Regions from separate parts of the Streptomyces sp. 3MP-14 genome, predicted to be linked through region 3. Evidence: riboswitches for the same ligand, from Rfam matches in the RefSeq annotation. Region 3 holds a riboswitch; each other region holds the start of a gene.
The links. Region 3 has a riboswitch for S-adenosylmethionine ahead of FH609_RS20105 (peroxidase-related enzyme). Riboswitches for the same ligand answer to the same signal wherever they lie in the genome.

Region 1 (9,453 bases), on a different contig from region 3:
AGTGCGCGGACCGAGGAGGAGGCGATGTCGCTTCCGTACAAGACCGGGCCGCTCGACTCGGCCTAGCCTCCCTGTCGTGGCCATCGGGGCCACCCGGAACGCGGGCGCCGCCCGGACGACGTTCCGGACACAGAGAGGTGCGTCATCGTGCGCAAGCTTGTCTCCTGCCTGTTCGTCTCCCTCGATGGCGTGGCCGAGTCGCCCGACCAGTGGCAGTTCGCCTTCGACGAGGAGATGGGCCAGGTGCTGACCGAGTCGTTGGAGAGCAACGACGCGATCCTGATGGGCGCGGTCACCTTCACCGAGTGGGCCGGCTACTGGCCGACGGTGACCGAGGGCGAGGACGTCGACTTCGCCAACTGGATCAACGGCTCCCCCAAGTACGTGGTCTCCAGCACGCTCAGCGACGTCTCCGACTGGTCCAACAGCCAGCTGCTGAAGGGCGATCTGGCCAAGGCCGTCAACGAGTTGAAGGCCGGCGAGGGCAAGGGCATCTCGGTCGCCGGCAGCCCCCGGCTGGTCGCATCCCTGCTGGCGGCGGACCTGCTGGACGAGTTGGTGCTGCTGATCCACCCGGTGGTCGCCGGCGAGGGCCGCAGGCGGCTGTTCCCGGACGACGCGCCCCTGAAGAAGCTGACGCTGGTGAGCGCGCGGCCCACCAGCAGCGGCGTGGTCATCGCCACCTACCGGCCGGAGCGCTGAGCGCGGCGGGACGACGGACGCGGGGTCACGCGGGCACGGGGGCACGCGGGCGGGAAAGGGCGCGGGAAAGGGGGGCCGCGCATTTCCCGCCCGCGGCTCTCTCCTCATTAACACGGGCCGCTTTCCCCGGACTTTCTCGACGCCCTCCGAGACTTTCTCCGGACTTTCTCGCTGCTTTCTTCGAGACGAATCGGTAACCGTTTCCGACCATGCGCGCATTCGATTTGCGATTTCCTTGCGGGGCTCACTAACGTCGGGCAGCGACAGCCCTTCCCACATACAGTGACAACGGGGGAAACACCTGTGCGTGCACGAATTCGCCTCATTTCCGTGGTGGCCGCGCTCGCGGCCGGCGCGGTGCTCACGAGCTGCGGTGACGACGACGAGGGCGGTGGCGGCGGCCTGCCCGGGGCCGGCGGCGGACTGCCGGACTTCGAGATGAACGAGGAGCTGGAGCTGGACACCACCGGCGGCTTCGGCGACGGGGGCGCCGAGGGCGACGGCGCCCCCGACGCGGAGGGCCTTCCCGACCCGGGGGCCGGCGGGGGCGACCCCGCCTGGTTCGCCCGCTGGGAGGCCAACGGCGCCACGCTCTACACCACGGCCGACGGCGTTCTCTACGGCAACCCGGGAACGGGCGAGACCTGCCGGCAGAGCGTCGGGGTGCAGGGCGCGCTCGACTGGGAGCCGGTGTTCTTCATGTGCCAGGGCACGGCGGCGAGCGTGACGCTGCGGCTCAGCGGGGACACCATGGCCATCGAATGGGGCGACCGCACCGAGGAGTTGACCAGGGCGGAGAGCCTGGACGGCCAGACCGTGGATCTCGACTCCCTGGAGTCCACGATCCTCAACTGAGGCGGCGCCGGCCGTCTGGGCCGGCGGGAGAACCCCCGGACGTCGGCGGCGTCCGGGGGTTCCGGCCTGGCCCGACTACCGCGCGCGGCGCGGTGTGTGGCAGACTGCCGGCCAAGGTCACGAGTGACAGCGCCACAGGGCCCCGGCCCGCTGTCCGGCAACCCTCCGTCGCGGCGGGGTGCCCCGGGTGATGACCGGGCCGTGGACAGCAGGGTCCATGGCAAGTGCGGCCTCTCGGGAGTCACTCATGCGTCAGCGAATGCGCTAGGAGCCGTCGGCTCCTCCCTCTGGTTATCGGTTATCGGTCACGGCCGGCTCGTTCCGCCGTGGCGTCTCTCAACCCGTCGAGTTCCGCCGGAGACAGCGTCATGCCCACTCACACCGCGCCCCGCCCTGCCACCACTCCCTCCGTTCCGCCGCCCTCCCCCGCCTCCCCCGTTGATGATTCGCACGCCGTGCTCAGCGCGGCGGTCACCGCGCCGCTTCTCGGCGGTGGCGAGATCGGCTACGCGGCGCTGGACTACGCCGCCAGCGCCCCGGTGCTGCGCCGGGTCTGGGATGAGGTCGCCGCCTACGCGCCGTACTACGGCAGCGTGCACCGGGGCGCCGGTCATCTCTCCCGGCTGTCCACCGAGCTGTTCGAGCGCGCCCGGGCGACGGTCGCCGCGTTCCTCGACTGCCGCGCGGACGACCGGCTGGTCTTCACCCGTTCCACCACCGACTCGTTGAACCTGCTGGCGGCCGCGCTGCCCGCCGGCACGCGGGTGTTCGTCTTCGAGTCCGAGCACCACGCGGCGCTGCTGCCCTGGGCCCGGCACGGCCACCGGGTCGACTGTCTGCCGACGCCGCGCGACCCCCAACAGGCCGTGCGCGCGGTCGAGTCGGCGCTGGCGGCGGCCCCCGAGGGGCCGAGACTGCTGTGTGTCACCGGCGCGTCCAACGTGACCGGCGAGCTGTGGCCGGTGCGGGAACTGGCCGCCGTCGCGCACCGACACGGCGCCCGGATCGTGCTGGACGCGGCGCAGTTGGTGCCGCACCGGCCGGTGAGCGTCGCCGACTGGGACGTGGACTGGCTGGCGTTCTCCGGGCACAAGCTGTACGCGCCGTTCGGCGCCGGCGTGCTCGCCGGGCGGGCCGACTGGCTGGACGCCGCCGCGCCCTATCTCGCCGGCGGCGGCGCGACCCGCGTGGTCGCGGCCGACCCGGCCGAGGGCGTGCGGGTGACCTGGGCGGAGGACGAGGCGCGGCACGAGGCGGGTTCGCCGAACGTGATCGGCGCCTTCGCCATCGCCGCGGCCTGCCGGGCGCTCACCGAGGGCGCGGGCTACGGCGCGCTGGAGGCGCGGGAGCGGGAGCTGCTGTCGGCGCTGCGCGCCGGCCTGGCGGCGCTGCCGGCGGTGGCCGAACTGTCGCTGTTCGGGTCGGAGTCGGAGCGGGTGGCGGTGGTGTCGTTCACGGTGCGGGGCTGGGAGAGCGAGGCGTTGGCGCGGGCGCTGTCGGAGCGGTACGGGATCGGGGTGCGGTCCGGGATGTTCTGCGCCCAGCCGCTGGTGCGGCGCCTGTTGGGCGCGGACGGGCCGGCGGACGACTGCGGCGGGGCGCTCCAGGCGGTGCGGGTCAGCTTCGGTGCGGGCACCCCGCGCGAGCACATCGACCGGCTGCTGGCGGCGCTGGCCGAGCTGACGGCCTGACGGGCTGCCGGCCTGCCTGCGGCCCGCGCCCGCACCGATCCCCGAAGACCCGAAGACCCGAAAGAGGAACCCTAGTCGTCCTCGTGGTCGACGGTCAGCTCGTGGATGACGACCTCGCCGTAGTTGTCCTCGTCGCAGGGGCTGGAGTTGTCGCAGTTGGCCTGGGTGTAGGCGCCGGCCTTGAAGTAGTTGGTGTCGTCGTCGTGGTCGAGGGTGGTCTCCAACTCCCCGTTGTAGTAGACCTCGATCTCGCCGTCGCTCACCACATAGCTGATCTCGAAGACCGTGCCCAGCTGGTAGTCGTCGGTGATCAGGTGGTGGTGGGCGGTGTCGCCCTCGGTGATCCAGAGTTCGGTGCCCTCCAGGCGCACCACGGTCACGTCGTCGTCGCCGCCGTGGATCTGCGCGCCGACCACGTGCGGCTTGTCCTCGGGGAGGGCGGTGAACGCCTCCCGCACCGTCAAGGTGTGGGTGCCGGAGGTGGAGGACCACTCGATCTCGTCGTCGCCGCCCGGCTCCATCTCGCGCAGCTCGGCGCGCGGGTAGGAGGAGCCGCCGGTGGTCACGCCGTCGACGGGGGCGCGGAAGCGCACGGCGTCGCCCGAGTCGGTCTCGACGACCGTGAAGAACGCGTCATGTTCGTAGTCGTCCAGCTCCGGCTGGGTGACCTCTTCGGGGTCCTCGTCCTCGCCGGTGGGCAGGGTGATCTTCCAGTCGCTCAGGTCGAGCACGTCGGAGGGAAGTTGGGCGGCGCCGTCGGGCCGGTGCTTCCCGCCGTCCGGCTCCTCGGCGGCCCGCGCCGCGGTGCCCGCGACCAGCGGCACGGTCAGCGCCGCGACGGCGGCCAGGGCCAGCGGTGTGCGGCCGCGTCCCTCACGTGCGGGGCGGGTGGGGCGGGGCTGCCTCACGGGCGTTCCTCCTGGTCGGGCGGGTGCGCGCCCGGCCGGGCCGCGCGCCGCGATGGTAGGCGGGGCGCGCCGGGAGGGGTCCCGACGGCGGCAGGGAAGGCGTCATAGCGGGAGGAACCGGGCGTTTTTCCGGCGTCCGGCGGGCGTCTCCACGGTTGTGGTCGGCCGGTGAAGACGCCGGGTACGTGACCGGATGCGGTGCGCCACCGCGAGCGGCACAGTAGGTTCATGACGTGCTCCGTCGCGACGGTGCGGGGGCACGAGGGAGGAACACGAGGGGGAAGTCGTGGGTCCCGGAGACGAGTTGGCCGGTCGCTATGGCCTGGAGGAGGTCATGGGCACCGGCCGTGGCGGTGAGGTGTGGCTGGCCCACGACCGCCTGGTGGGCGAGCGGGTGGTGCTCAAGCCGGTGCCGGCCGGGAGCGACGGCGCGCCCCCGGTGCGACGGCTGGGCGAGCCGCGCGCGCTGGCGAAGTTCCGCGACCACCCGCACGTGGTGACGCTGCTGGACATCGTGACGGTGCCGGCCGGGGGCGGCGGTGAGGCCCACTGGTTCGTCATGGAGCATGTGCCGGGCGGCGGCCTGGACGGCCGGCCGCCGATGGCGCCCCGGGACGTGGCCCGGCTCGGCGCCCAACTCGCGGACGCACTCGACGCGTTACACGCCGCCGGCATCGTGCACTGCGACGTGAAACCGGCCAATGTCGGGCTGACCCGGCGGGGCGCGGCCAAGCTGCTGGACTTCGGGGCGGCGTACCGGTTCCGCGACACCCAGACGGTCACCGTCAACGGCCCGTTCAGCTTCACCCCGGACTACGCGGCGCCCGAGGTGGCGCGCGGGAACATTCCGCGCCCCGCCTCCGACGTGTTCAGCCTGGCCGCGACGCTGCACGCGCTGGTCACCGGCGCGCCGCCGCGCGGGGACGACGGGCCGGCGGCAGAGGACGACGACGCCACCGACGCCGACACCACCGACGCCGACACCACCGAGGGCGGCGAGGCGCTGCGCCGGTGGCGGGCCGAGCAGGGCGTGGTCCGGGTGGACGCGGAGGCGACGGGCCCGCTGGCGCCGGTGCTGACGGCGATGCTGCGGCGGGACCCGCGCCGGCGGCCCGACGCGGCCGAGGCGGGGCGGCTGCTGGCGGCGGTCGCCGGTCCCGGCGGCGGCGCGGTCGGCGGGGAGCCGGACGGCGACACCGAGCCCGGTCCCGAGCGCGCCACCCAACGCCCGTGGCGGCGGCGGGCGTTACTGGCCGGGGCACTCGGGGTGGCCGCGCTGGTGCTGGCGCTGCTGCTGGTGCCCGGCGGGGACGGCGGCGAGGGCGGCGACGACCGGGCGGGCGGCGGCCCGGAGCACTCGACGGACGACGGGCCCGGCTCGATCGGCGACCCGCGCACCGCCGACCTGTGCGAGCTGGCCGACGCGGCGGCGCTGAGCCGGTTCGGGAGCGTGCGGCTGGACGCGGACTTCGGGAACTTCGACCAGTGCGACGTGCTGATCACCCCGAAGGAGGAGGACCGGCTGGCGCCCGACTCCCGCATCGACGTCTCGCTCGCGCTGCGCCCGGGCGCGCCGCCCGAGGCGGGCGAGTTCTCCCGCGCCATCGGCGAGGTGGGGGTGCTGGAGGGGGAGCCGGAGGACGACGAGTGCGCGTTGACGCTGGTGCCACCGGCCGCCGAGGCGGAGGAACTGGTCGTGGGGCTGCGGGTCACCGAGGAGGACGGCCCGGTCGCCGGCGGCCAGGGGACGCTCTGCCTGCTGGCCGAGGCGGTCGCCGCCGGCGCGGCCGATGTGCTCAACGAGGGGCGGGTGCCGCGCCTGGCCACCCCGCACGCGGCGAACTCGCTGGTCTGGACGAGCGCCTGCGCGCTGCTGGACGCCGAGGCCCTGGCCGGGCTGCCGGGGCTGGCCGAGGACGAGCCCGAGGTCGGCGTGCGGGAGTGGTCCTGCGAGTGGGCGAACGAGGAGAAGACCCTGGGCGCCGAGGTGGCCTTCCACCGGGACCAGCCCAGGACGGACCCGGCGGGCGAGCCGTTCCGGCCGCACGGCTTCGACACGGTCATCGAGGAGGAGGGCAACGGCGAGGGGACGTGCACGGCGTTCGTCGAGTACCGCACCTATGGCGGGCGGGACGCTGACACCTATGCGGAGATGGTCCGCGTCCATGTGCGCGCCGAGCCGGCCGCCGGCCGGGACATGGACCAACTGTGCGCGGCGGTCCGGGGGTTGGCCGAGGCGGCCGCCGCCGAGCTGCCGGCGGCCTGACCTGGGGGACGGTGGCCTGACCTTCGGGACGGAGCGGCCGGGAGGGGTCACGGCCGGCGTCGGGAGACTGGTCCCCTCCCCCGCGCCCACCACCGACGAGTTCGGCCGACGAAGCGAAAGGAGCGCGGCGATGAGCCTCGACCCTCCGGAGAGCCTGGCCCGCCTGGCCGCCGAGCGGAAGCCCGCCCCGCCCGGCACGCTGCACGCCCGCACGGTCTCCGGCAGCGTGCGGGCCGATCCCCGCTCGGTGCGGACCGTCCGCTTCGGGCGGGCCGGCACGCCGGAGAACGAGCTGAAGGTCGGCGGCGACGACACCGGCGTCAGCCGCCGCCACGGCGAGGTGACGTTCCACGACCACGGCTGGTGGCTGCGGAACACCGGGCAGCGACTGCTGCGGCTGCCGCGAGGCAAGCTGGTGCACAGCTCCACCGACCCCGTTCCGCTGGCGCCCGGGTACACGCCGGTGTTCGTGCGGGGCTTCGGCTACCGGGAGCACCTGGTGGAGCTGTATGTCGCCGACCACGACGACGCCGGGCCCGGCGCGCGGGAGTCCGCCGACACCATCCCGCCCCAGCGGTGGCCGCTGGACGAGGCGGAGCGGCTGGCGCTGATCGTGCTGGGCCAGGAGTACCTGCGCTACGACCTGGAGCCCAGGCCCCTGGTGTACCGCAGGGCGGTGGCCCAACTCGCCGCGCTCCAGCCGCAGTACGGCTGGACCAAGCGGCGGGTCGAGGAGCGGGTGGGCGCGGTGCGCAGGCGGCTGCACCGCAGCGGGCGGGTGGCGGCCAAGCTGCTGCGGGAGGCGGACGACGACGCCAGCGACGCGACGCTGATGCACAACCTGCTGCGGGAGCTGGTGGACTCCACGACGCTGGTGCCGCCGGACCTCACCGAGCTGGAGCTGGCGCTGGACGCCCTGGACGACGAGTTCTGAGCGAGCCGGGCGGCGCCCAGCGGTCCCCCGGGTCAGCGGGCGGCGACCACCGCCTTGTCGCGCATCAGGAACGTGCCCGGGTAGCCCTCGTGGGGCAGCTCGGGGCCGCCGTGGCTGGTCGGGGCGCCCAGGTGGACGTTGCCGACGGTGGGCTCGTGGAGCAGCGCCTCGACCAGCGCGTCGTCCTCGGTGTGGGCGGTGACGACCAGCGAGCCGCGCAGCGGGGCGATGCCGTCCGCCGGCGCCCAGGGCGCCACCGTGACGCAGGGGAAGGGGAGTTCGCCGCCGACCAGCGGGTGGTGGGCGTCGGCGACGGTGAGCACGGCCGGGCCCAGCACCACCCCGCCCTCGGGGTGCGGGGTGGCGATCCGGTCGAGGGGGATCTCGAAGTGGGCGCCGGCGCGCCGCAGTTGGCCCAGCAGCGCCTCGGCGGTCGCCTCGGCCACCCGGGGCCCGAGGTGGCGGTCGGTGGTCTGGCGCCCGGCGGCCGCCTCGGTGAGGGCGGCGGCCAACTCGGCGGCCAGCGCGGCGTGGTCGCCCTCGACGAGCACCGCCGAGGTGTTGACGCAGGCCGCGCCGGAGAGCGCGGTGACGGCCTCGGCGATGGAGGCGACGGTGCGGGGCGTGTGGTGGCCGCGCGTCACCAGCGTCTTGGCCCGGCCCGGCCCGCCGACCCTGATCGTCGGCTCGGCGCCATAGCGCGCCAGGACGTCGTCGCCGCCCCAGACCAGGCCGAGGTCGGCGCGGCGCAGCAGGGTCTCGGCGCCGGCGTGGCCGGTCGGGAGACACACGGCGTCGGTGGGTTGGAAGCCGGCGGCGCGCAGCGCGGCGACGACGCGGTGCGCGGTGAACGGCTCGCGGCGCGAGGGGCGCACCGCGACCCGGTAGCCGAGGGCCAGGGCCTGGAGCCAACCGTTCTGGATGGTGGGCGTGTTGCCGGAGAGCACGGCGGCCAGGGTCTCGCCGCGCCGCGTCCACACGCCGCTGCCCGGACCGGCGGCGGCCTGCCGCCAGGAGCCGAGCGAGCCGACGGGGCGGGCGCGGTCGGCGCGGGCCGGCGCGGCGGCGACGGCGGTGGCGACGGCGCGGCTCAACTCCTCGGTGAGCGGCGCGTTGTGGCCGCTGACCCGGCGCACCAGCGCCAGGTGGTCCCGGAAGGTGAGCCCGCCGAGGGTGTCGTCGAGGAAGCGGTCGGCGGCCTCGGCGAGGCGGGCGGCCCGCTCGGGCGCGGGCAGCGGGGCGGCGCGCCGCTGGGCGGCCAGGGCCTGCCCGAGCAGCAGGTCGGGGGCGAGGGAGAGGCTGGCCAGGGGCGCGCCGTCCACGCCGTGCACGGTCTGGTGCGCGCGGGTGGTGTGGGTGCCCCGGTGGGTGAGCAGCGGCAGTTCGAGGAGGGTGGCGGTCTCCGGTTCGGCGATGGTCATCAGTAGACCCCCTGGATGACGGGCTCGCCGTCGAACGCGGCGAGCGGCCGCGGGGCGTTGAGGGCGTCGCCGACGCCGCCCTCGGGCGCGGGGACCCGGATCGCGGAGTCGCGTTCCAGGTTGTTGGGGATGAACAGGCCGCTGCTGACGTGCGTCATGCGGACCTGGCCGCGCTGCCCGTAGGGCACCGGCTGGTGAGTGTCGGGGTCGACGACGGCGAAGACGACGAACGGCGGGTAGCCGTCGTAGAGGGCGGCGGGCGGCGGCGCGGTGGGGGTGCGCAGCCGGGCGGTGGTCAGCACCATGGTGCTGCCGTAGACGTTCTGGATCACGGTGTCGGGCAGGGTGCCGGCGATGAGGTCGTAGGTGTCGTCGTCGAGGTGGGCGCCGGCGAGCGCGAGGTAGCGGAGCGAGGCGCGCAGCCGGTCCACCAGGACGTCGTGCAGCAGGAGTTCGGTGAGGATCGGCGGGGTGGTGGTCAGGGCCGCGATCCGCTGGGTGCGGATGACGTGGCCGAGCTGGTCGACCAGGTGGGTCAGATAGGCGTCGGGCCGGCGGCCGGCGGCTATCTCCTTCTTCACCCAGCGCGGGTCGAGGTCCACGGTGTGCAGGACCGAGCCGAGCGCCCTGGCCTGGAGGCGGCTGGTGTGGCCGTAGGCGTGCGGGCCGGAGGGCA
Region 2 (9,453 bases), on a different contig from region 3:
GCTGAGCGCCGCGCAGACCCAGGTGCCGGCGTCGGCGCCCAGGGCGCTCAGCCCGGAGACCAGCCCGCCGCCGCCGCGCCTGGCGGTCAGCGTGCCGTCGGCGCCGGAGCGCGTGTAGCTCACCGGGCCGCGGTTGGAGGCGACCAGCACCTGGCCGGAGGGCTCGGGAGGCTCGACGGTCATCGGCTCGGTTCCTGTCTCGCGTACATCGGTCACGGACGGTCATGGTCGGTCATGTTCCGTCGCCGCTCCGGCCCCCGGCGGGCGCGGCGTCGCCCGGGGTCTGCCGGAGGCCTCGGGTCTGCGGAACCTAGCCCGCCGCGCCGGGCGGAAAACGCGCCGCCGGCGGAACGTGGGCCACGTCACACCCGGGGGCCCCGGGCCGCTTCGCCTCAGGCCGCCTCACGCCGCCTCGGGCCGCCTCACGCCGCCTGGCGGGCGGCGTACTCCGGGATGGTGGACATCGGGGGGCGCTCGTCGGCCAGGATCGGGTGGGTCTCCGGCGTGAAGCCGCCGTCCTCGGTGCGCTGGAACTGGGTCAGGCCCAGCCGCGTCGGCAGCACGTTGCCCGGCAGCCGGCACTGCGCGGTCCGCATGATCGCGGCGGACATCCGGCCCAGCGCCTGCCCGTCCTGGTGGCGGTGCTTGCGCTCGCCGACGTCCACCTGGCCGACCGCGTCCAGGCCCGCCAGGTTGAGCGTGTCGATCAGCAGGCCCAGCTCGACGCCGTAGCCGACGGGGAACGGCAGCCGTTCCAGCAGCGACCTGCGGGCCGCGTACTCGCCGCCCAGCGGCTGGACCACGCCGGCCAGCTGCGGCCAGTGCAGGTTGAGCAGCGGCCGGGCGACCAGCTCCGTGACCCGTCCGCCCTGGCGCGCGCCCGACGGCTTGTCGCCGAGCGGCCGGTCGTACATGGCCTTGACCAGCTGCACCTCGGGCTCGGTGAGCAGCGGGCCGATGGTGCCCGAGACGAAGCGCGAGTCGAACTCCCGCAGGTCCGCGTCCACGAAGCAGACGATCTCGCCGGTGGTCGCCAGCAGCGACCGCCAGAGCACCTCGCCCTTGCCCGGCATCGTCGGCACGCGCGGCAGGATCTCGTCCCGGTGCACGACCTTCGCGCCTGCCGCGGCCGCCACCTCGGAGGTGCGGTCGGTGGACCCGGAGTCCACCACGAGCAGCTCGTCGATCAGTGGCACGTCCTCCATCAGGTCGCGCCGCAGCGCTTCCACGATGGCACCCACCGTGGCCTCCTCGTTGAGCGCGGGGAGGACCACGCTGATGCTGCCGGCCGCCCCCGCTGCCCGCTTGGCGTTCAGCAGTTGCGGCATCGAGCGGTCAGTGACGGCCCAGGACCGGCGGCTCAGCCACTTCTCTGCCTCTTCCAGCACGAATGTCGCTCCTGTTCGATTTGGCCACGTAATCACCTGTATGGCCGCGTCTGCCCCTTTCTGGGGTGCCCCAACCCGTTGCCGCCGGGTTTTCTGGCCACCCCCTCGGGTCGTCTCGCGGATCGGACGGCCCGAGCCATTGTGCGGGCTGTCCGTTACAGTCTCGAACAGCGCAGGTGTCCTCCGCATATCGGGACCGCGTTGACAACCGCATACCGCTCATCCAGAGGGGCAGAGGGAACGGCCCGTTGAAGCCCCGGCAACCCTTCCACCGGATCTCGTGACGACGCGAGGCTCTCCGGTGGGGCAGGTGCCAATTCCGTCCCGTGGCGAGAGTCGCCCGGGGAAGATGAGGAGAGGGCCTCGTAGCCATGTCTGTGCTGACCTCGGGTGACCACCCCGACACCGCTTCCGGAGCGACCGCCGCGAACGGAACGAACGGAGCGCAGGTCGATCTCGGCCCCGCCACCGCGCTCTCCTGTCGCGAGTGTGGCGAACGCTTCCCGCTCGGCCCGATCTTCGCGTGTACGTCCTGTTTCGGCCCGCTGGAGATCGCCTATGACTTTCCCACCGAAGGCCCGGAGGCCCTGCGCGCGCGCATAGCCGCCGGGCCGAACAACATCTGGCGCTATGCGCCGCTGCTGCCCGTGCCGGCCGACGTGGCCGAGCACCCGAACCTCAACCCGGGCTGCACCCCGCTGGTGCGCGCCGACCGCCTCGCGGCCGAGCTGGGCATCACCGGCGAGCTGCACATCAAGGACGACTCGGGCAACCCGACGCACTCGTTCAAGGACCGGGTGGTCGCGAACGCCGTGGAGGCGGCGCGCGCCTTCGGGTTCACCACCCTCTCCTGCTCGTCCACCGGCAACCTGGCCGGCGCCGTCGGCGCCGCCGCCGCCCGTGCCGGCCTGCGGTCCTGCGTGTTCATCCCGCACGACCTGGAGCAGGGCAAGGTCGTGATGGCGGCCGTCTACGGCGGCGAACTGGTCGCCATCGAGGGCACCTACGACGACGTCAACCGCTTCTGTAGCGAGCTGATCGGCGATCCGATCGGGGAGGGCTGGGGCTTTGTCAACGTGAACCTCCGGCCGTACTACGCCGAGGGTTCCAAGACGCTGGCCTACGAGATCTGCGAGCAGTTGGGTTGGAAACTGCCCGACCAGCTGGTGATTCCGATCGCCTCAGGTTCGCAACTGACCAAGATCGACAAGGGTTTGAAGGAGCTGATCCAGCTCGGCCTCGTCGAGGACCGCCCGTACAAGATCTTCGGCGCTCAGGCCGAGGGCTGCTCGCCGGTCTCCCGCGCCTTCAAGGACGGCCACGACGTGGTCCGCCCGGTCAAGCCGGACACCATCGCCAAGTCCCTCGCCATCGGCAACCCGGCCGACGGGCCCTACGTCCTGGACATCGCCCGCCGCACCGGCGGCGCCGTCGAGGACGTCGACGACGAGCAGATCGTGGCCGCCATCAAGCTGCTGGCCAGGACGGAGGGCATCTTCGCCGAGACCGCCGGCGGGGTCACCGTGGGCGTCACGCGCAAGCTGCTGGCCGCCGGCGTGCTGGACCCGGCGGCGACCACCGTGGTCCTCAACACCGGCGACGGCCTCAAGACCCTGGACGCGGTGGCCGGCACCACCGGTCCCTCCGCGACCATCCGTCCGAACCTCGACTCCTTCCGAGAGGCTGGCCTGGCATGAGTGTCACCGTCCGCATCCCCACCATCCTTCGCACCTACACCGACGGGCGCTCCGAGGTGACCGCCGAGGGCGGGACGCTCCAGGAGGTGCTCGCCGACCTCGACCGCAACCACCAGGGCATCGCGGCCCGGGTCCTGGACGAGGACGGCAAGCTGCGACGGTTCGTCAACGTCTACGTGAACGACGACGACGTCCGCTTCACCGAGGGACTGGCCACCCCGACCCCCGATGGCGCCGGCGTCTCGATCATCCCGGCCGTCGCCGGCGGCGCCCGCTGAGCGGCCCTCCCGAGGCCACTTCGCCGTTCTCCCCGAACCGCCCCACCGCCCCATGACCTGCGGGGTCGTGGGGCGGTGGCCTGCGGCGGAACGCTAGAGTGGCAGCGTTCCGGTGCCGAAATCGTGCCAGTCGCATATGAATGCGGGACCCGCGCGCAAATTATGTGCCGGAAATTGTTGCACCAATTGTCGGGTTGGCCAGAAACACCCGCTGCGAAATGCTCAACTTCCAGCGCGTTCGCGGGATTTGCCCGTTCTGGCGTGGCGAGAATTCCCTGCCGAATGACCTGTTGCACTGGGCGTCCGTCCAGATACATTCAGCGGCGGTCGAACGTTCCGGCGCACACCCCCACACCGCCCGGGGGTGGAGTCTGAGAGGTCTGACCCGGGTCCGCGGAGTGTGGGCTCGCGAAAGGGCCGGCAATATGGGGAGTTAGGAATGGCTCAGGGCACCGTCAAGTGGTTCAACGCGGAGAAGGGCTACGGCTTCATCGCGGTAGACGGTGGTGCGGACGTGTTCGTCCACTACAGCGCGATCCAGATGGACGGGTACCGCACCCTGGAAGAGGGGCAGCGGGTCGAGTTCGAGATCTCTCAGGGACAGAAGGGGCCCCAGGCCGACATGGTCCGGGTGACCGCCTGAACCGCCGACCGTTACCGCCGCCTTCACCGCCGGGCCCGCACCCACCGAGGGTGCGGGCCCGACGCGTGCCCTGGGCCTGGCCGGCCCCAGCGGCTCGCGCTTGCTCCCCCACCCTTCGGGCGGGAGGTGCCCCCAGTCGTGCAGCGGATGGCCCAGGGGGCCATCCGCTTGCACTCTCCCCTCCAGAGTGCTAATCATGGGCGTTAGCACTCTACGGGTGAGAGTGACAGCAAGGACCGGTTCGGTGAGGTTCTTCGGGTGGGTGGGGCAAGGAACCACCGCCGGGAGGGCCGTCCGTCGCGGGCGCCAGCGCGGTCCTGGAGCAATCCACCCCTGTTCTGGGAGGACCCCTTCACATGGCCAAGATCATCGCGTTCGACGAGGAGGCGCGGCGCGGCCTTGAGCGCGGGATGAACCAGCTCGCCGACGCCGTCAAGGTCACGCTCGGCCCCAAGGGCCGCAACGTCGTGCTGGAGAAGAAGTGGGGCGCCCCGACGATCACCAACGATGGTGTTTCCATCGCCAAGGAGATCGAGCTGGAGGACTCCTACGAGAAGATCGGCGCCGAGCTGGTCAAGGAAGTCGCCAAGAAGACGGACGACGTCGCGGGTGACGGCACCACCACGGCGACCGTGCTGGCCCAGGCGCTGGTCCGCGAGGGCCTGCGCAACGTGGCCGCCGGCGCCAACCCGATGGCGCTGAAGCGCGGCATCGAGGCGGCCGTCGAGAAGGTCTCCGAGGCCCTGCTGAGCCAGGCCAAGGAGGTCGAGACCAAGGAGCAGATCGCCTCCACCGCGTCCATCTCCGCCGGCGACACCCAGATCGGCGAGCTGATCGCCGAGGCCATGGACAAGGTCGGCAAGGAAGGCGTCATCACGGTCGAGGAGTCCCAGACCTTCGGCCTGGAGCTCGAGCTGACCGAGGGTATGCGCTTCGACAAGGGCTACATCTCGGCCTACTTCGCCACCGACATGGAGCGGATGGAGGCGGAGCTGGAGGACCCCTACATCCTGATCGTCAACTCCAAGGTCAGCAACGTGAAGGACCTCCTTCCGCTGCTGGAGAAGGTCATGCAGTCGGGCAAGCCGCTGCTGATCATCGCGGAGGACGTCGAGGGCGAGGCGCTGTCCACCCTGGTCGTCAACAAGATCCGGGGCACCTTCAAGTCGGTCGCCGTCAAGGCCCCCGGCTTCGGTGACCGCCGCAAGGCCATGCTCGGCGACATCGCCATCCTCACCGGTGGCCAGGTCATCTCCGAGGAGGTCGGCCTCAAGCTGGAGAACGCCACCCTCGACCTGCTGGGCCGCGCCCGCAAGGTGGTCATCACCAAGGACGAGACCACCATCGTCGACGGTGCCGGCGACAGCGACCAGGTGCAGGGTCGGGTCAACCAGATCCGCGCCGAGATCGAGAACTCCGACTCGGACTACGACCGCGAGAAGCTCCAGGAGCGCCTCGCGAAGCTGGCCGGCGGCGTGGCCGTCATCAAGGCCGGTGCCGCCACCGAGGTGGAGCTGAAGGAGCGCAAGCACCGCATCGAGGACGCGGTGCGCAACGCCAAGGCCGCCGTCGAGGAGGGCATCGTCGCCGGTGGTGGCGTGGCCCTGCTCCAGGCCGCCTCGGCGCTGGAGAAGCTGGAGCTGGAGGGCGACGAGGCCACCGGTGCCGCCGCCGTCCGCCTGGCCCTGGAGGCCCCGCTCAAGCAGATCGCGGTCAACGCCGGCCTTGAGGGCGGCGTCGTGGTGGAGAAGGTCCGCAACCTGACCCCGGGTTGGGGCCTGAACGCCGCCACCGGCGAGTACGTGGACCTGCTGGAGGCCGGCATCCCGGACCCGACCAAGGTGACCCGTTCCGCGCTCCAGAACGCCGCCTCCATCGCGGCGCTCTTCCTGACCACCGAGGCCGTCATCGCCGACAAGCCGGAGAAGGCCGCCGCTGGCGCCGACGCGGCTGCCGGTGGCATGGGCGGCGGCATGGACTTCTGAGTCCAGCCGACTCGCGTCAGTCACCACGAGGGCGGTGCTCCCCGCGAGGGGGGTGCCGCCCTCGCGGCATGTCGGGCGGCGGGGACGCCCGGGCGCCTCAGCCGGCGGGGGCGTCCAGCGCGCGGCGGAGGGCGGCCCGCAGATGGCCGTGGGACTCCTCGATCAGCCGGGCGGCCGTTGGCGCGTCCACCTCGCCGAGGATGACCAGGATGGCGTGCTTGACCTCGCCGCCCGTGGCGTTGAGCGCGTCCTCCACGACGTCCTCGGGCGCGTCCGTGGCCAGCGTCACGATGCGGCGCGAGCGGGCGCGCAGCTTCTCGTTGGAGGCCCGGACGTCGACCATCAGGTTTCCGTAGGTCTTGCCCAGCCGGATCATGCTGATGGTGGAGATCATGTTGAGCACGAGCTTCTGCGCGGTGCCGGCCTTGAGCCGGGTGGAGCCGGCGATCAGCTCGGGGCCCACGACCACCTCGATCCCGTGGTCGGCGGCCGCGGCGAGCGGGGAGTGGGCGTTGCAGGACAGGCCGATGGTCAACGCGCCCAGCTCGGCGGCGTGTTCGACCGCGCCGACCGCGTAGGGCGTGCGCCCGGAGGCGGAGACGCCGACCACCACGTCGTCGGGGGTCAGCCCGATCCTGGCCAGGTCATCGGCGGCCAGTTCCTTGCTGTCCTCGGCGCCCTCGACCGCCTCCACCAGCGCCGTCGGCCCGCCGGCGATCAGGCCCATCACCTCGCCGGGGTCGGTGTTGAAGGTGGGCGGGCACTCGCTGGCGTCCAGCACGCCGAGCCGGCCGGCGGTGCCGGCGCCCAGATAGACCAGCCGCCCCCCGCGCGCCATCCGGTCGGCCGCCGCGTCGATGGCGGCGGCGATCGCGGGCAGCTGTTCGGCCACGGCGGCGGGCACCAGCGCGTCCCCCGCGTTCATGGTGCGGGCGATCTCCAGCGTGGAACGCCGGTCGATCTCGGCCAGTTCGGGGCGGTGCGCCTCGGTGGTGAGGGTGTCGAACTCCGTGGACATCCGTGGGCGGCTCTCCGTGCGAGGGGGCGTGGGGGCTTGCGGGTTTCTCCGGTGCGGGCGTTGCTCTGGTCCGGGCGTTGCTGCGTGGGGGCGTGTGCGCCGGCGGGCCGGCGCGTGGGCGCGTGGGGTCAGCGTTCGCGCGGGGAGTGCCGGTGGGCGAGGGCCTCGTAGCTGGCGTGCAGGGCGGGCGCCGCCGACTCGTAGGTGCGCTGCGCGACGCCGATGAACAGGCAGTCGATGACCAGCAGTTGACTGGTCCTGCTGGACATCGCGGCCGGCCGCAGCTCGCTCTCCCTGGCGGTGGACGTGGTCAGCACGTGGTCGGCGTACTGCGTGACCTCGCCGTCCGGCCGGCCGGTGATCGCCACCGTGGTGGCCCCGTGGTCGAACGCCGCCTGAAGTGGCTCGATCACGTCCACGGTGCGGCCCGAGTGGGTGATGGCCACCGCCACGTCCCCGCCGCGCAGCTGGACCGCGTTGGTGACGGCCAGGTGCGGGTCGGTGTGGGCGTGGGCGATCAGCCCGATCCGCAGCAGCTTCTGCGCCAGGTCCTGGGCGACCAGGGACGAGGCGCCGATGCCGTAGACGTCGATCCGCCGGGCGTCGGCCAACGCGGCGACGGACGCCTCCAGTTGGCCCAGGTCCAGCGCGCCGGCCGTGTCGCTGAGGGTCTGCCGCTCGTCCTGGGTGAGCTTGGCGACGACCTCGCTCAGCGGGTCGTCGACCGATATGTCGGCGGTGACGGCCGGCGCCGCGCCCGACGCCTGCTGCGCGGCCAGCCCGGCGAGCGCGAGCCGCAGGTCGCGGTAGCCGGGGTAGCCCAGCAGCCGGGCGGTGCGCACCACGGTGGCCTCGCTGGTGCCGGTGCGCTCGGCGAGCGCGGTGACGGTGAGCGCGGCGCAGCCGGCGGGGTCGCCGGCCACCGTCTCGGCGACGCGCTGCATGGAACGCGTCATGGAGGGCGCCATCGTGCGGACCTTCGCGGCCAGCGCGCCGGGCTCGGGAGGAGCGGGTCTGGGCGCAACGGCGACGGCGCGGGCTCTGCCGGGCCGTCGGGCGAAATTTTCCTTCATCGCTAGCCTCACAGGTGAAACGTATTTTCGACGCAGGGTGACGTCAAGCCCCCCTCGTGCCCGGCGGGCCCCGACCGTTCGGGACACCCGTTCGGGAAACCCGTCGATCGTTCCGGAGACCCGGCGACCGTTCGGGAAACCCGGCGATCTCTGGTCCAATGGTCAGCATGGAACAGCCAGCCACGGAAGAGGCCATCCACCGGGGCCGCGCGGCCGTGTTGGCCGACCTGACGGCTGACGGGGCGGCCGGCCCCGAGGAGGTCTCGCTGCTGGAGCAGGCAGTCTCGCACCGTCGTTGGTGGTCCGAACAGTGGCCAGCCGGCGCGGTGTTCGTCCCCGGGCTGCTCGCCCAGGACATCCAGGACGCGCTGCTGGAGACCAGGGGCCGCTGGCCGCTGTGCCCGGTCTGCGCCGGGGTCGAGGACCGCGAGCCGCACGCGTTGGACGTGGAGCCGGAGCTGGGCGAGGACCCGCAGTGGGTCTGCCCGGTCACCGGCGTGGCGGTGGCCCCGGTCGGCCGCCTGGCCGAGGCCCGCCGGTGACCGCTCGGGGGGTCGGTCGGTGACGATCTTTGTCGATCCGCCGAACTGGCCGGGACACGGTCGGATGTGGTCGCACCTGGTCAGCGACGAATCCTTCGCGGAACTGCACGCGTTCGCCGCCCGGCTGGGCAGCCCGCGCCGCGCGTTCGACCGGGACCACTACGACCTGCCGGCGGAACGGTACGCCGAGGCGGTGGCCCTCGGCGCGGTCGAGGTCGACAGCCGGCAGCTGGTCCGCCTCCTCCACGAGGCGGGGCTGCGCCGCCGGAAGGGCGCGCGGGGCGCGGCCTGAGGAGGACCGGCGGGGCCTGAGGGGCGCGTGGGCCCGGGGGTGGGGGCGAGCGAGGGGCGCGGAACCTCCGGAATGCGCGGGCGTGAGGTGCGCGTTGGAAGGGAGCGTGTCCTCAACGAGCGCCGGGTCCGAAGCCCGCTTCCGCCTGCCCACCGCCGTGCTGGTCATCGGCGGCGCCGTCTTCGCCCTCGGCACCAGCGAGTTCATGCTCTCCGGGCTGCTGCCCGAGGTCGCCGACGACCTCGACGTCTCCATACCGACGGCCGGCCTGCTGATATCCGCCTTCGCCATCGGCATGGTGGTCGGCGCGCCGGTCCTCGCCGCCGCGACCCAACGGCTGCCGCGCCGCAGCACCCTCGTCGTGCTGCTCGCCGTCTTCGGCGTCAGCCACCTGGTGGGCGCGCTGGCGCCCGGCTACGGCCTTCTCTTCGCCTCCCGCGTGGTCAGCGCGCTGGCCTGCGCCGGGTTCTGGGCGGTGGGCGCCGCCGTCGCCGTCTCGCTGGTGCCGGCGGGCGCGCGGGCCCGCGCGCTGGCCGT
Region 3 (9,453 bases):
CGTCGTCCATCAGGGCGGCTACCACATCGGCGTGACGACGCGGGACGGCCGGATCACCGCGCTGCACCTGCTCAACGACCCCGCGCGCCCGCTGCTGCGGCGCTTCGGATACGGCGAACGGGGCGACCTCACCCAGGTCTTCAACTCCTCCGGTGCCGCAACCGAGTTCAGCTATGACGAGAAGCACCGCATCACCGGCTGGCAGGACCGGAACGGGGTCTGGTACCGGTACTCGTACGACGAAGACGGCCGTTGCGTTGCCACCGACGGGATGGACGGGCTGCTCAGCAGCCGCATCGCCTACGACACCGAGGCGAACCAGACGCGCTTCACCGACGCGCTGGGCCACACCACCGTCTACCAGTTCAACGACAGCTACCAACTCGTCACCGAGACCGACGCGTTGGGGCAGCGGACCGCTCGCGTCCACGACCGTTATGACCGGCTCCGGTCGTTGACCGACCCGCTGGGTCGGACCACGTCCTACGAGTACGACGCGGGCGGTCACCTCGCGGCGATCGTGGAGCCGGACGGAACCCGTCACACCCAGGAGAACAACGAACTGGGCAAGCCGGTCGCGGTCACCCAGCCGGACGGCGGCGTCTGGCGGATGGCCTACGACGAGCGGGGCAACCTCACCTCGGAGACCGACCCCACCGGCGGCCGGATCGCCTACACCTACGACGCGACCGGGTCCGTCGTCACCATCACCGACGCGGCCGGCCGCAGCGCGCACCTGGAGAACGACGCGGCAGGGATGCCCGTGTCCGCCACCGACGCCGAGGGGTCCGTCACCCGGCTGGAGCGGGACGCGTTCGGTCGCGTCATCGCCAGCACCGCACCCGACGGGCGGGTCGAACGGTCGAGTTGGACGGTCGAGGGCCTGTTGGCCGAGCGCGTCCGCCCCGACGGCGGGATCGAGCGCCGCCGGTACGACGGCGAGGGCAATCTCCTCGAACACGTGACCCCGGACGGCGCCGCGACTCGGTTCACCTACTACGGACTTGACCTGCTCAGCGGCAGGATCAACTCGGACGGCACCCGGCTGGGGTTCACCTATGACAGCGAGCTGCGCGTCACCACGGTGACCAACGGGGCTGGCGCCACCTGGAGTTACACGTACGACCCGGTCGGGCGACTGACCCGCGAGACCGACTTCGAGGGGCGGACCCGGACCTACCGCCACGACGCCGCCGGTCAGTTGCTGGAACGCGCCAACGCCAGCGGCCAGGCCATCCGCTACGTTCGCGACCACCGCGGCAAGATCCTCGAACAGCACACCCCGGAAGGCACGACCACGTTCGCCTACGACCCGCTGGGTCAGGTGCGGCACGTGCACGCCCCGGGTGTCGAACTGGCCTACGAGCGCGACCCGTTGGGTCGCATCCTGGCCGAGACCTGCAACGGGGCAACCGTGCGTTCCGAGTACGACGCACGCGGGCGTCGTATCCGTCGCGTCACCCCGTCGGGTCATGAGAGTCGCTGGGAATACGACGACCGCGACCAGCCCACCGCCGTCGAGAGCGCCGGCCGGCGCATGACGTTCGCCTACGACGACAGCGGCCGCGAGGTCGAACGCCGCGTTGGCGAGTCCAGCCTGAGCCAGACCTGGAACGACGCGGGACAGCTGGCCAGTCAGACCCTTCACGCGGGTCACGGGCCCACCGGGCGATCGCTGCAACACCGCGCCTACACCTACCGCCCCGACGGCGCGGTCAGCGCCATCGTCGACCGCCTCGGCGGCGACCGTTCCATCGACCTCGACGACCGGGGCCGGATCACCGGCGTGCGGGCGGCAGGGTGGACGGAACGCTACGCCTACGACGCGGCAGGGGACCTCGCCGACGCCGAACTGATCCAGGGCGGCGAGGGGCCGGAACGCCGCCGGTCCGACATCAGCTACCAACATGACGCCCAGGGGCGCGTCGTCGTCCGCCGCCGCAAGCGCCTCTCCCGGAAGGCCGACGTCTGGCACTACACCTGGGACAGCCAGGACCGGCTCGTCGCGCTCACCACCCCGGACGGCACCCGCTGGACCTACCTCTACGACCCCTTCGGCCGCCGCCTCGCCAAACGCCGCATGGCGGCCGACGGCGAGACCGTCGAGTCGGAGACCCGGTTCCACTGGGACCGCTTCGTCCCCGCCGAACAGGCCGAGACCACCGCCGAAGGCGACGTCCGACGCACCGTCTGGGACTGGGAACAGGACCGGTTCACACCCGTCACCCAGATCGAGAGCGTCGCTCTCCGGGACCGCCCCCAGGAGTGGATCGACGAACGCTTCTACGGCATCGTCGCCGATCTCGTCGGCACACCCACCGAACTCCTCGACGAGACAGGCGAGATCGCCTGGCAGCAGCACGCCACCGTCTGGGGCGCCCCCCGCACGCGGCCAGGCGACCAACGCGCCTACTGCCCCCTGCGCTTCCCGGGACAGTACGCCGACGCCGAATCCGGCCTGCACTACAACTACCAACGCCACTACGACCCCGACACCGGCCAGTACGCCACCCTCGACCCCCTCGGCCTCGCCCCCGGCCCCAATCCGCGCGGCTATGTCGACAACCCCCAGACCGCCGTCGACCCGTTCGGCCTCGCCCCCGACTGCGAACGCGCCCTCGCGGCGGCGCGCGAGCGCGCCAACCTCGAACAGGCCCGCCCGGGTGCGAACAAGCACACGCGTCCCACCAGCTCCGCCGGCCTCACCGTCACCGACGCCGCGGGGAACCAACACACGTTCACCGGCGCCAGCATCAAGGGCGGCGGCGACCACAACCTCCACCCGGACGTCCGGGCGGCCTACGACCGGGTTCCGGCGGCGATCCGAGAGGATGTCGGCAACCAACACAGTCGATGCGGAGAGGCCGAAGCGCTTAGCGACGCACTCAACGCCGGAGTCGACCCACGGGGAGGCACCATGGCGGCGGTGAACGTACGCGCGGAAGGTAATCCTCGCCACGGTGAGATCAAACCAATCTGCGACTCGTGTCAGCACGTGCTCGATCAATTCGGAATCAACGGATTAAGGCGACCATGACGACTCAGGAAACGCACAGATGGTCAGAGAACACGGAGCGGGCCCTTCGCGCTGCCGGCTGGTTCCCGGGGCGGCAGGTGGAAACGGCGCACTGGGAGGCTGCTCTCGAAGAGCGCGGCGGATTCGAGATCCATCGGGCGGCGCGTGTCTTCCTGCAAGAGTTCGGAGGTCTTCAGGTCGAACGTGCCCCTGCGATGAGTGCACTTGGACGCACGCCCTTCGTCCTCGATCCGCTCGCGGCCGAGTGGGAGGAGGAGATCTTCGACGTTCTCGGCGAGCAGGCGGGTGTGCCGCTCTACCCTGTGGGCGCTACCGATCGAGGTGGAATCTATCTCGGCCTGTCACCGAAGGGCGCGATGTACTCGGGCTTGGACTACGTCCAACTTGTAGCGGAAACACCGGACGCCGCTCTTGAGCGACTCGTGGAAGTTGAGCGTCGCAACTCCTGACAGGAACTCTGCCGGCTCATCCTTCCCGCAGTCGAATGCACCAGCAAGGTATGTCTCACCGGGCGGACAGCACCTAGCGGGCGAACTGAGGGCGGGGCGGGGCGTCCCCGGGCGGCGTGGGGTGAGGCCGCCGGCCCCCGCCGGCATCCGAGATGGATGGGGCGCCGGCGGCCCCCGTCAGGGCAGGCGGCGGCGCAGGGTTCGGAAGGTGGCGGCTGTTGTGGCGGCGGCGAGGGTCAGGATGATGGCGGTTTCGACGAGTTGGATCGGCCAGTAGTGGGCGGTGGGGTGGATGCTCGCGTAGAAGTCGACCGCTCCGTGGTCCGCCAGGCAGGTGGCGAGGTCGCCGGGGGCGGCCTGGGCGCCGCAGTCGAGGCCGCTGGCGCGTTCTCCTGACTCCAGGATCATCCCGAACTCGACCTGGTCGACGTGGTTCAGCTCCGGCCCCCACGGGCCTCGGACCTCGTTCGCCGGCCAGAGGGAGGACCGGACCCGGTCGCCCAGGTGGTACGCCAACCAGATGCCGCCGAGGGCCAGGCCCGCCGCCGGGAGGGTGCGCCGGGTGAGCAGCGCCGCCAGCGCGCCGAGCGCCAGTCCGAGCAGGACGTACGCCGGGCCCACCGGTCCGGCGGCGTGGAAGTACTCGCTGTTCCAGCGGTTGACCCCGTTGTCGGGACCGGTCAACCACGACCACCGGAACAGCGCGGTCAGCGCGGCCGTTCCGCCGAGGAGCGCGGCCGCCGGGACGGCCAGCTTCGCGGCGAGCCAACGGGCCGGAGTGACGGACTGGGTCCAGGCCAGGGTGGCGGTGCCGCGTTCCAGTTCCCGGCCGATCAGCGCGGCGCCCAGGCAGGCGGCGACGGCGCACGGCAGCCAGGCGAGGAGTTGGGCGTTCCGGAGTTCGTCACCCCTGGTCAGCGCGGCTGCCCCGGCGACGACCAGCGCCGCCCAGCCCAACAGTGGCACGCGGTGCAGTCGCAGCAGCGCCCGGGCGATTCCGTGGCGCGGGAAGTGCGAGAGCGTGGTCATGCGGCGGCCTCCTGGTTCGGGGTGGGCGAGGCGCTCCCCGTGAACAGGGCGGGGGCGCCGGGGTTGCGCAGGTGGGCCAGGACCAGCTCCTCCAGGGAGGGCCGCTCGACCAGCCACGAGGCCGCGTTGACCGGCCCCCGCGAGCGCACCAGCGCGGTGTGGCCACGGCCGGTCGCGCCGGACTCCACGACGGTGTGCGGCGCGAAGTCCGGGGAGGTGCCGGTGAGTCGGGCGTGCGCGGCCAGGATGTCCTCGTTCTCGCCAGCGAGCCTGATCCGCCCGTTGCCGAGCAGCAGCAGGTAGTCGCAGACGCCCTCCAGTTCGGCGAGGACATGGGAGGACATGACGACGGTGGTGCCGTGTTCGACGGCGACGGCCAGCAGGATGCCCATCAGCCGGTGGCGCGCGAGCGGGTCGAGGTCGGCCATCGGCTCGTCGAGCAGCAGCAGTTCGGCGCGCTTCCCCAGGGCCAGCGCGAGGGCGACCCGGGTGCGCTGGCCCCCGGAGAGGGTGCGGATTCTCGCGTTCGGCGCCAGGCCGACGCTCGACGCCAGGCCGACGCTCGGCGCCGGGTCGGCGCCGTAGGCGACCCGTTCCGCCGCCTCCTGGTCCCAGCGCCCCCGGTTGAGTTCGGCGCCGAGGCGGAGCGTGGCGGCCACGGTGAGCTGCGGGTAGAGGGGGCGGGTCTGCGCCACGTAGCCGATCCGGGCCCGGGACTCGGCCGGGCCGGCGCCGAGCACCCGCAGCGTTCCGGCCTCAGGGCGGAGCATTCCGGCCGCCAGGGACAGGAGCGTGGACTTGCCGGCCCCGTTCGGGCCGACCAGTGCGCAGATGCGCCCCTCGGGCAGCCGGAACGAGCAGTCCCGCAGGACCGGTTCGCGGCGGCGGCCGTAGCGCACCACGAGCCCCCGTGCCTCAAGTGCCGCTGGTTTCCTGCTCATTGCTCTCCCTCGGTGAACTCCTGCTCCAGAGCGGAGCCGAACAGCGCGGCGACGTCCTCGCGGTCGAGGCCCGCCGCGCGGGCGCGCCTCATCCAGTCGGTCAGCTCGTCGGCGAACGGCGCGCGGGTGGCCGCCGCCGTGCGCAGCGACCTCCGCACGAACGTGCCGAGGCCGCGCCTGGCCTCCACCAGGCCCTCGCGCTCCAGTTCGCGATAGGCCTTGAGCACGGTGTTCGGGTTGATGGCGGTCGCCTCGACGACCTCGCGGGCGGTGGGCAGCTGGTCGCCGGGCTCCAACAGGCCGAGCCGCAGGGCCTGCTTCGTCTGCTGGACGATCTGGAGGTAGGTGGCCACCCCGGTCCTCCGGTCGATCCGGTACTCGATCACCCAACCACCCTTTCATTAATTGAGTAGTGAAAGGGTGGTGGAAGGGGCGGCGGCATGTCAAGTCCCAATGGGTGACCTGTTCTTGGGGTGGGAGAGGGGCGGGGGCGGGTACGGCGGGCCGGTCCACGCGCGTGTGGTTCGGCCGGCCGGGACACTGTCACCATGTCGCCCACCCGACGCGGCCGTGGCCGCCTCCCGCGCGTCGAGGGCATCTTCGCCTCCGACATACAGGTGTTCCGTTTCTTTGCGGATGGAACGGTCCTCGACGTGTTGGTCAAGCCGGCCCCCGGGCCCGACCAGGCCGCCGCGATCGAGGGCTGGCTGCGGCCGGGCACCGCCCAGCGCGGCGTGCACCGCTCCACCTACGCCGTCAGCGGCGGACGGCTGTCGTTCACGACCCGGAGCCATGTCAACGAGGCCCGCATCACCGTCCAAGGGGTGTGGCGCGGTGGGCAGTTGGTTCTCGACCTGACGGGCGGGGGACGTGTGGAGAAGGCCCGTCGCTTCCAGCGTATCGACGTCGGGCGTTCGCTCCGGTGAACTCAGCCGGCGCGCTCCCGGACGGCGCGCCCGCGCCCGGTCCGAGCGTGCGGTTCGCGCCCAACCCGTCGTGGGCTGCCGCCCGCCGGGCGGTTCGCCGTAGAGTCGGGCAGATGGCCAGTGAGGCGTTGTCGTCAGCGGAGCTTCCGCCGCCGTGGTTGGCGCGGCCGGCGGGGGTGGGGCCCGGGCGGGGGGTCGTCGCGGGGTTTGACCGGCTGTTGGCGGGGTTGGGGCGGCCGGGGCCGGGTGGGGCGGTGCCGGTGATCGAGTACCGGCTGGCCGCGCCGAAGTGGCGGTTCCTCTGCCACGCCGTGGACGTCGGTGGGCTGCTGCTGCACGGCAGCGGCGATCCGGACATCCGGGTGCTGGAGCCGCGACAGCCCGAGGACGACTCGGAGTTGGGCAGCCGCCCCGGGGTCTACGCGGCGGCGGACGGCATCTGGCCGATGTTCTTCGCCACGGTGGACCGGGAGCGCCACCGGTTTCTCATGAGCAGCATGGGCGCGCGGCCGGGCGATCTGGGGCCTCCGGCGCCCGCGTTCTACTACTTCTCGCTCACCGCCGAGGTGCTGGCGCGGCGCCCCTGGCGGGCGGGCAGCGTGTATCTGCTGCCGCCCGACGGGTTCGAGCTTCAGGCCCCGATGGTGGCGCGCGGCGTCCGGGTGCGGCCGGCGCAGGCGGTCTGTCCCCGGCCGGTGCGGCCGGTGGCGCGGATCGCGGTGGAGCCGGCGGACTTTCCGTTCCTGGGGCAGGTCCTGCCGCACGACGACGAGGAGTTGCTGGCGATGGCGGCGGCCGAGCCGTTGGGCTTCCCCTGGTTGGGGCACTGAGCGGCCCGGAACACCTTGGGGCGCCTGGGGCGTATCCACTTCGTGAACAGTTGTCTCATATTTCGGACAAAGGCTTTCCCGGAGCCGTCCGGGTGGGCTAGGTTGCTCCGCAGGTCAAGAGTGCCAGCGCCAAGTCCCGGCTTGCTGGCCGGCAACCCTCCTGCACGGTGGGGTGCCCCCGGGACGACGACCCGGCCGCGGTGACGCGGCAAGCGTGCTCCTCGTGAGAACTCGTCCCGGTCCTCGGCTCCCTGGGCCGCGTTCTCGTCACGTACCCGACACGTTTGCCCCGCCCTCTCGGCCGCCCAGCGACCGAGCACGACGAGGCGGACACCATGAGCACCACCCCCGAGACGAAGGCCGTGGCCGGCCAAGTGGCCGACGACATCGGCCGGTTGGCCGGCCTGAACGAGCGGATCGCGGCGGCCCGCGCCGGGAAACCGCTGGTGATCGAGCGCGCCCAGGCGGCCGGCGAGGCGCTGTTCGAGGGGAACGCGCCGGTGCCCGCGCCCGTGCGCCGGGGCCTGGCCGCGCTGGCCGCCCGCTGGCACGGGCTCGACGACCTCGTGCGCCACCACGCGGAGCGAGACGGCGATCCCACGTTGTGGGACGACGCCCCGCCCGCCGACCCGGCGCTGCGCGCCGCCGTCGCCCATGTCGATCTCGTCACGGTCTCCCCCGCGTTGGCCACCCGCGAGGACCTGGACCGGCTCGTCGCCGCCGGCTGGTCACCGGACGCCGTGGTGACCATCTCCCAGACGGCGGCGTTCACCGCGTTCCAGGTCCGCGCCGTTCAGGGACTGCGCCTGCTCCAGGGCCACCCCGTCGTCCCCGCGCCGGCGCCGGCGCGCCCCACGCCCGGGCGCGGCCGCCGTAAGAGCACCGCGCGGACCGCCGCCAACGGGCGGGAGCGCCCGGTCGCCTACACCCGCGAGCTGCTGTCCTGGACGGCCTGGGTGCCGCCGGTGCCGACCGACGAACTCACCGAGGAACAGGAGGCGTCGTTCCGGGGCAAGACCAACGGCGAGTACTTCCGGCTGCTGTCCCGGCTGCCCGCCGTGCTGGCCGCCCGCACCGCGCTGGACGCCGCGATCTTCGCCACCCGGGAGGGACTGCCGCGCGCCGAGCGCGAGTTGGCCGCCGCCGCGACCAGCAAGGTGACCGACTGCGTCTACTGCGCCTCGGTGCACGCCCGCAAGTCCGCCCAGCTGTCGAAGCGCCCCGAGGACGTGGACCGGCTGCTCGCGGTCGCCCTGGAGCGGGACGCCGACTGGCTCCCGCTGGACACCGCGCCGTTGGCCGAGGGCCAGGACGAACGCTGGGCGGCGATCGTCGCGTTCGCCGCCGCCCTGGCCACCACGCCGGTGACCGCCACCCCCGAGCACGTCGCGCGGCTGCGCGCGCTGGGCCTGACCGACGCCGAGCTGACCGACCTGGTGGCGGCGACGGCCTTCTTCGCCTGGGCGAACCGGCTGATGCTCAGCCTCGGCGACCCCTACTGGCCGGACGACCCGACGACGACGGCGACGCCCCGGCCCTGACCCGGGTCCGCCTGGCCTGCCCGCAGCCGCCCGCCCCGGCCGTCCCGCCAGGCCGGCACCCCAAGCGAACGCCCCCCGAGCGAACAACCCCGAAACGAACGACCCCGAAACGAACGATCCCGAAACGGAAGCACCATGAGACAACGCCACGCCCGCGCGTCCGCCCTCCTCGCCCCCGTCGTCGCCCTCGCGCTGGGCGTCGGGGCCTGCGGGACCGTCACCGAGGAGTCGCCGGAGGAGGGCAGCGGCAGCGGCGCCGGCAACGGCGGCGCGGAGGGACTCACCGTCGTGGACGACGTCGGCCGCACCGTCGAACTGGACGGGCCGGCCGAGCGCGCGGTGATCCTCAACAGCTACGGCAACGAGTTCGCCCAGGCCATCGGGGCCGGCGACCGGGTCGTCGGCTATGACCGCGTCTCGGCCTCGCGCCTCCCCTACCTGGAGATATCCGACGACGAGGTGGTCAGCGAGGACCTCCAGGAGATCAACTACGAGTCGGTCGTCGAACTCGACCCCGACGTGTTCATCCTGCCCCGCAACGGCGCCTGGCAGGAGGCCAGCGAGCAGCTGGAGTCCTTCGGCATCCCGGTGGTCGTGGCCACCGCCTGGGACTTCGACGTCTTCCACGAGACGGTGGACCTGCTGGGCCAGGTCTTCGGCGAGCCGGAGGGCGCCGAGCGCGTCGCCGGCTTCTACGACG

Region 1: it holds a riboswitch for S-adenosylmethionine, as region 3 does, so the genes downstream of both, FH609_RS03870 (aminotransferase class V-fold PLP-dependent enzyme) here and FH609_RS20105 (peroxidase-related enzyme) in region 3, are expected to answer to the same signal.
Region 2: it holds a riboswitch for S-adenosylmethionine, as region 3 does, so the genes downstream of both, thrC (threonine synthase) here and FH609_RS20105 (peroxidase-related enzyme) in region 3, are expected to answer to the same signal.

Annotation. Positions count from the first base shown of each region.
Region 1 covers NZ_VDLZ02000002.1:345,913-355,365, reverse strand. The annotation lists gene FH609_RS03885 (helix-turn-helix domain-containing protein) at 1-66, shown strand, start outside; gene FH609_RS03880 (dihydrofolate reductase family protein) at 148-702, shown strand; gene FH609_RS03875 (hypothetical protein) at 1,006-1,557, shown strand; SAM riboswitch class IV at 1,673-1,790, shown strand; gene FH609_RS03870 (aminotransferase class V-fold PLP-dependent enzyme) at 1,926-3,248, shown strand; gene FH609_RS03865 (polysaccharide lyase family 7 protein) at 3,320-4,156, opposite strand; gene FH609_RS03860 (protein kinase domain-containing protein) at 4,443-6,422, shown strand; gene FH609_RS03855 (FHA domain-containing protein) at 6,553-7,356, shown strand; gene FH609_RS03850 (aldehyde dehydrogenase family protein) at 7,389-8,777, opposite strand; gene FH609_RS03845 (AMP-binding protein) at 8,777-9,453, opposite strand, start outside.
Region 2 covers NZ_VDLZ02000023.1:62,103-71,555, forward strand. The annotation lists gene FH609_RS29070 (alpha,alpha-trehalose-phosphate synthase (UDP-forming)) at 1-183, opposite strand, end outside; gene FH609_RS29075 (glucosyl-3-phosphoglycerate synthase) at 423-1,388, opposite strand; SAM riboswitch class I at 1,605-1,744, shown strand; gene thrC (threonine synthase) at 1,760-3,085, shown strand; gene FH609_RS29085 (MoaD/ThiS family protein) at 3,082-3,363, shown strand; gene FH609_RS29090 (cold-shock protein) at 3,803-4,006, shown strand; gene groL (chaperonin GroEL) at 4,363-5,991, shown strand; gene murQ (N-acetylmuramic acid 6-phosphate etherase) at 6,089-7,009, opposite strand; gene FH609_RS29105 (MurR/RpiR family transcriptional regulator) at 7,138-8,082, opposite strand; gene FH609_RS29110 (hypothetical protein) at 8,250-8,624, shown strand; gene FH609_RS29115 (DUF4031 domain-containing protein) at 8,644-8,916, shown strand; gene FH609_RS29120 (Cmx/CmrA family chloramphenicol efflux MFS transporter) at 9,062-9,453, shown strand, end outside.
Region 3 covers NZ_VDLZ02000012.1:67,121-76,573, reverse strand. The annotation lists gene FH609_RS20140 (DUF6531 domain-containing protein) at 1-3,037, shown strand, start outside; gene FH609_RS20135 (SUKH-3 domain-containing protein) at 3,034-3,486, shown strand; gene FH609_RS20130 (ABC transporter permease) at 3,664-4,515, opposite strand; gene FH609_RS20125 (ABC transporter ATP-binding protein) at 4,512-5,456, opposite strand; gene FH609_RS20120 (GntR family transcriptional regulator) at 5,453-5,842, opposite strand; gene FH609_RS20115 (hypothetical protein) at 6,005-6,382, shown strand; gene FH609_RS20110 (hypothetical protein) at 6,496-7,212, shown strand; SAM riboswitch class IV at 7,325-7,433, shown strand; gene FH609_RS20105 (peroxidase-related enzyme) at 7,548-8,753, shown strand; gene FH609_RS20100 (ABC transporter substrate-binding protein) at 8,889-9,453, shown strand, end outside.